2 regions of the Microbispora sp. H10670 genome follow, and region 2 is predicted to be linked to the other one. Evidence: riboswitches for the same ligand, from Rfam matches in the RefSeq annotation. Region 2 holds a riboswitch; the other holds the start of a gene.
What was found. A riboswitch is a leader RNA that binds a small molecule or an ion and turns the genes downstream of it on or off. The one in region 2 is predicted to bind cyclic di-AMP.

Region 1 (3,206 bases), on a different contig from region 2:
CTGACCCTCGCCGACCAGCGCGCCCGCCTGCTCACCGGGCTGGGCGGCCTCGCCGTGCAGGCGCGCGTGGAGGTGACGTGCGTCTTCGACGGCGCCGAGCTGAACGGGCCCGTGCAGGTCTCCGCGCCGCGCGGGGTGCGGGTGATGTTCAGCGCGCCCGGCGAGATCGCCGACGACCTGATCCGCACGCTCGTGCGCGCCGAGCCGCCGGGGCGCGGCATCGCGGTCGTCTCCTCCGACCGCGAGGTGGCCGAGTCCGTGCGCCGCATGGGCGCCCGGCCGGTGCCCTCGCTCCTGCTGCTGCGGCGTCTCGGCCGCGGCTGATCCGTCCGGCACGCTCCGTACGAGAGTCGATCCGGTGAGTGATGACTGCCGCGAATAGCTGCGAATAGGTTGAAGCGTCAAGATCGCCTAGATAGAGTCGCGCCGCAGGTTTCGTTGATCCCGAGGGGGCCCGAGTGCAAGGGCGTGTGCCGGTGGCCGCCGTTTTGGCCGCCGTGGTCCTGCTGACGCCGCTGACGGGCGCGCAGGCCGATCCAAAGCCCACCCTTGCCCAGGCCAAGGCGAAGCTGAACCGGCTGAACGCGCAGGCGGACAAACTCGTGGACCGCTACAACGCGGCCAGTGAGAAGTGGAAGTCGGCCAGGAAGAAGTACCTGGCGCTGAACGACGACTACAAGAAGCAGAACGCGCGGGTCGAGGCGCTGCGCTCGGGGCTGGTGACGATGGCGGTCAGCAGCTACCAGGTGGGCGGCATCGGGACGTGGGGCGTCTTCTACAACCCCGATCCCGACACCATGCTCAGCGGTCTCGCCACGTACAACCACATCTCCGCCGAGCGCATCGGGCGGCTCCAGCAGTACGAGGGCGCGATCCAGGGTCTGAAGGACCGGCGGGACGAGACGAAGGCCGTCTACGCCGAGGCCACCAAGGTCAGGGGCGAGCTCGCCGACGAGAAGAAGAAGGTCGACAAGCTCGTCAACGAGCAGATGAAGCTGCTCCGCTCGCTCGGCACCTACAACCCCGGCAACCCCAACAGCGCGGGCGTCGCCTACAAGGGCCCGGCGTCGGGCAACGCCCTGTCGGCGCTCCAGTTCGCCTACAAGCAGGTCGGCAAGCCGTACCGCTACGGGGGCAGCGGGCCGGACTCCTGGGACTGCTCCGGCCTCGTCCAGGCCTCCTGGGCGGCGGGAGGGGTCAGCCTGCCGCGTACGAGCTACGAGCAGTGGGCGTGGGGCGCGAGCCGCCGCGTGTCGCTCGACGCGCTCCAGGCGGGCGATCTGCTCTTCCACGCGGGCTTCGGCCACGTGGGCCTGTACGCGGGGGACGGCAAGGTCGTCCACGCTCCGCAGACCGGCGACGTTGTGAAGATTGTCACACTGGCGGACTACCACGCGATCGGCGCCGTCCGCCCCTGAGCCCGCGATGTGATCTTTGTTCCGGCTGTGAGCTAAGTGCCTTATTTGGACATTGCGATGGCTGATGTGAGCAGAGTCACACTTGGTCTTCTGTGACGTGGGTAAGCTGCGGTTTCTCGCGCGCGGCCGTCGTTATCCGATCTTTATGCGCCGGGGCGGCTTTGCCGGGAGCCGCCTGATCTGGGTAGCTTCTGGGCCGCGGTGAGCACGCCTCGCCGCGGCGAGCCCGGTCTGGCCGGCCGGGCCCGCGTCATCCACCGTCGCCGGCGCCGTCCGTCTACTTGCTCCCCCCAGGGGATTTCCGGGCGCCGACGACCTGCCGAGTCCGTGCAGTCAGGAGGCACGGAGCCGGGGAACCATCGACCTTCCTCGCGAAGGTCCGGGGTGAATCGGCGCGTCCACGCGCCGTAGGGCGACTTCCCCGCCCGAACCCGTCAGCTAACCCGGTAGGCGTACGCGGAAGATCCAAGGAGAGATCCTGTCTACCACCCCCGCTAGCCTGTCCCGCCTTGCCCGAATTGCCCTTGGGGGTGCCGCTTTGACGGCATCCGTGGGAGTCGCCGGTGCGCAGCCGGCGTCGGCAGACCCGGTGACGGTCACGGTCATCAAGGTGACCACGGAGACGAACACGAGGGCCGCCACCACCGCGGCGGCCAAGAAGGCCACGAAGAAGTCCACGAAGAAGGCGGCCGCCAAGCGGAAGAAGCTCAGCCGGGCCGCGCTCCAGCTGGCCAAGGCGCAGCGAGCGGTCAGGACCGCGAGGAAGCACATCGGCGACCCCTACCGCTACGGGGCCAGCGGTCCCGGCTCGTTCGACTGCTCGGGCCTGGTCACCTACGCCTGGCGCAAGGCCGGCGTACGGCTGCCGCGCACGACGTGGTCCATCCGCAGCGCCGTGCGGAAGAAGGTGTCCTGGGGCCACTTCAAGCCCGGCGACCTCATCTTCACCAGCGGCGGCGGCCACGTCGGCATGTACGTCGGGCACGGCAGGATGATCCACGCCCCGCACAGCGGCACGCGGGTCAGGATCGACAGGCTCGACTCCTACCGCAGGGCGACCTTCGTGGGCGCCGTACGCCCCGGCGCCTGATCCGTCCCTCCGGTGCCGAGCCCGTCGTCGCCGGCGCCGCTCCACGGCTCCGTCCCCCCTCACAGGTGGGCGGAGCCGTGGCGTTCCCTCGTTACGATGCTCCCCATGGCCTCGGTCCCGCCGGCGCCGCGCCCGCCCATCCCGTACGGCAGGCCCTCGCGAGCGCCGAGGGCCTGGTGAGGACGCGCGGCGGACGGTCGGCGTCCGCGGCCGTCGTGCTGGCCGCGCTGCTGGCCGGTACGGCCGCCGCCGCGCCGCCCGACCCCCTGTCGCCCCTGCTGTCCCAGGCCCGCGCCGCCGTGCGCGAGCAGCCCGGCATGTGGACGGGGGCCTCCGTCGCCCGCGGTGAACGCGCCGTCGTCGTCGGCGCGCCGCGAAGGCTGGTCGCCGAGGTCGCCCGGCTGGCCGGCCGGGCCGACCGCACGGTGACGAGGGTCTGGGGAGAGCACGGGGGCGCGGTGATCCTCGTGCCCCGCACGGAGGAGCAGGCGGCCGCCCTGGCCGCCCCCGCGGTGGTCGGCGGTCTGGCGGCCGTCGCGACCGGTGACCGGGTGATCGTGCAGCCCGCCGCGTTCGCCCGCCTGTCCGCGATCGGCCGCCAGGTCGTCGTGACCCACGAGCTCACGCACGTCGCGGCCTCCGGGCCCCGCGCGGTGCCGATGTGGCTCCTGGAGGGCTTCGCCGACTACGTGGGCTAC
Region 2 (3,206 bases):
GCAACGGGTCGGTGTGGGCGGCCGGGCACCGGGTCGTGAACGGCAGGCAGCGGGGTCTCGTCCAGCGGTTCGACGGCCGATCCTGGCGGGTCATCCCGAACAGCCCGCCGTACGAGCTGCGGGCCGTGACGGCCACCTCCGGCACGAACGCGTGGGTCTTCGGCGAGGGCAGGGCCGCGCGCTGGAACGGCCGCGGATGGACCACGATCGCCCTGGGCAGTGGCTTCTCGGCGACGGACGCCGACGCGACGGGCGCGAAGGACGTCTGGGCGGTCGCCGGGACGGCCGCCACGGCGAGGCACTGGACCGGGTCCTCCTGGAAGAGCGTCCGGCTGCCGGGCCGCGCCTCCGCCGTCGACGCGTACAAGGCCGGCGTGGCCTGGGCGGCGGGCGTCAAGGGCAACCGTCCCTCGATCATGCGGTGGAACGGGACGTCCTGGACCCTGGTCCCGGCTCCGGCGCTCGCCCTTCCCGCGCCGGACGCCGTCGTGACCATCCAGGACATCGCGGTCGTGGGATCGAAGAACGTGTGGGTCGTCGGCGGGGTCAGCTGGGAGGGCGCCGACGAGCAGGGCGACGACGTCGACTTCGGCCGCACCCTGGTCATGCACTGGAACGGCAGGTCGTGGACCGTCTCCATCGGCTCCGCCAACGCCCAGCCGTACACCGAGGTGGAGCCCGACGGCAGGGGCGGCGTCTGGGTCCTGCAGGGCAACTGGAACCCCACCCTGTGGCAGGTCACCGGCTCGACGTGGCGACAGGCCCGGCTCCTCCGGAAGTCCGGCACCGACGCCGTCGTGTTCTCCGTCGCCCGCAGGCCGGGAACGACGACGATGTGGGGCGCGGGCTTCACCGTCCCGCAGGGCGACCCCGACGACCCCTCGGCCAACGGCACGTTCTGGCGTACGCAGTGACCGCCTGACCTCGCCACGCCGTGCACCGACGGCGTGGCCGGTGCTTCGGGATCGCCCGCGGCCGGTGGAAGACACCCATCGGCCGGTTTCGCGCGCCTTGGCGACCTGCGGAAGGCCGATCAGCCGGTGTGACGAGCGTCACGTTTCCGCCTACCACACCCGCCCTGACCTGCGGCTCCTCGCTTTATGACCCCTTTATGCGGTCATAATCCTATTTGCCCCCTTTGCGGCAATACGGCGCGCCTTGGTAGTTTCCTTGCCCAACGAACCCGGCCAGCCCGTGTTCGGAAAGCGCATCCACTGTCACCGGCGCCATGCCCTCTCCCGCCCCCCTGGGCGCCGGTGATGCCGAATCCGTGCAGCAAGGAGGCTCGGAGCCGGGGAACCAATCGACCTTCCATCCGAAGGTCCGGGGTGAATCGGCGCGTAAGCGCTGTAGGGCGACTTCCCTGCCCGAATCCGTCAGCTAACCCGGTAGGCGCAAGCGGAAGACCCTAGGAGAGATCCCCCTGTCCGCCAACCCCACCACTCTGCTTCGCGCTGCCTGCGTCACGGTCGGTAGCGCAGCGCTCACCCTCTCCCTGGCAGGTTTCGGCGCCCTGCCCGCCGGCGCCGTCACGGGGACCGTGACAGCCCCGCCCCCGGACTCGACGGCCATCCCGCCCGAGCCCCCCGTCACGGCGTTCACCCCGTACGCCGGAGAGGCTCCCACGGCCTCCACGGCGGAGTCCTCCGTGAACACGAAGCTCACCAAGGCCGCTGTCCAGCAGGAGAAGGCCGAACTCGCCATCAAGGTGGCGAAAAAGCAGATCGGCGATCCCTACGTCTGGGGCGCCACGGGCCCGGGGGCGTTCGACTGCTCCGGGCTGGTCCAGTTCGCCTGGCGCAAGGCCGGCGTCAAGATCCCGCGTACGACGTGGTCGATGCTCAACGCCGTCAAGAAGAAGGTCTCCCTGGCGCGTCTCAAGCCGGGCGACCTCATCTTCACCAGTGGCGGCGGCCACGTGGGCATGTACATGGGGAACAAGAAAGTGATCAACGCTCCCCACTCCGGCGCGGTGGTCAGGGTCGACCGCCTCAAGGGCTACTGGAGGAGCAACTTCGTCACCGCCGTACGCCCCGGCGTGTGACCCCGGCGTCGTGGACGACACCCCGGCGGGGACGTCCGGTCACACGTGACCGCGTCCCCGCCGGGGGCCGGCCAGGCCGGCGGCACGCCGGCGGTCGTCCCGGCGCCGCCCGTAAGGGCGGATTCGGCTTGCCGCAAGGGTTCGGGGATGCGGAAGGATTGGGCCATGGACCGCCAGCTGATCAGCCATCTCGCTCATCGGGACCACCCCATCGCCGCGCCGGTCTCCGGTGCCAACGTGACCCGGCTGCTGCGCCGGGCCCGGCTGGCCGAGGGGGCGAGAATCCTCGATCTCGGCTGTGGCGAGGCGGCCTGGACGCTGCGCGCGCTGGCGCTCTACCAGGACGCGACCGCCGACGGTGTGGACATCTCCGCGCTCGGCCTCAAGGCGGCGGAGCAGGCGGCCGAGGTCCAGGGCGTCTGGGAGCGCATCCGGTTCCACGAGCGGCCGGCCGCCGACTTCCCGGTCGCCGAGCAGTACGACCTGGTGCTCTGCGTCGGAGCCACGCACGCGTTCGGCGGGCTCGTCCCGACCGTCGAGCACGTCCGCCGTTACCTGCGGCCGAACGGGCTGGCACTGGTGGGCGAGGGATTCTGGGAGCGCGAGCCGACCGCGGAGGCGCTCACCCGGCTGGGCGCCGCGAAGTCGGAGTTCCTCGACCTGCCCGGCACCGTCGCCGCCGCCGAGTCCCCCGGTTTCGACGTGGTCCACGCGTACACCAGCGACCTGGCCGAATGGGACGAGTACGAGTGGTCCTGGACGGGCACGCTGCTGCGCTGGGCCAACGAGCACTCCGGCCCGGACGCCGACGACGCTCGCACGGCGGCTCTGGAGCACCGCGACATGTGGCTGCGCGGTTACCGGGGCATCCTGGGGTTCGTCACGCTCCTCCTCCAGCGGAGGAACTGACCCGATCCCCTACAGCTGACGGAGCACCCGCATGGCGTCCTCCTCCAGGCGCGATAGGTCGCGGAGGATGACCCCGGCCTGCTCCAGGTGTCCCGCGTCACCGCTTTCTCCCGCCTTCGCGATCAGGACGGACACCTCCGTCCAGAGGCCGGCGGCCTCGGCGTACAGGCGGTGACCGGTGCGGAGGCCGCCGTCGTCGATCAGCCGGGTGCACTCGTCGAGGAAGTCGCGGTAGAGGGCGCGGAACAGGGCG

Region 1: another riboswitch for cyclic di-AMP. It lies ahead of HHX33_RS19080 (C40 family peptidase); the one in region 2 lies ahead of HHX33_RS34805 (C40 family peptidase).

What each region holds. Positions count from the first base shown of each region.
Region 1 covers NZ_JABBWW010000012.1:182,613-185,818, reverse strand. Annotated here, with positions in the region: gene HHX33_RS19090 (NYN domain-containing protein) at 1-324, shown strand, start outside; gene HHX33_RS19085 (C40 family peptidase) at 477-1,418, shown strand; cyclic di-AMP (ydaO/yuaA leader) riboswitch at 1,726-1,886, shown strand; gene HHX33_RS19080 (C40 family peptidase) at 1,957-2,508, shown strand; gene HHX33_RS19075 (hypothetical protein) at 2,586-3,206, shown strand, end outside.
Region 2 covers NZ_JABBWW010000001.1:98,486-101,691, forward strand. Annotated here, with positions in the region: gene HHX33_RS00450 (hypothetical protein) at 1-914, shown strand, start outside; cyclic di-AMP (ydaO/yuaA leader) riboswitch at 1,251-1,410, shown strand; gene HHX33_RS34805 (C40 family peptidase) at 1,649-2,044, shown strand; gene HHX33_RS00460 (SAM-dependent methyltransferase) at 2,210-2,953, shown strand; gene HHX33_RS00465 (BtrH N-terminal domain-containing protein) at 2,963-3,206, opposite strand, start outside.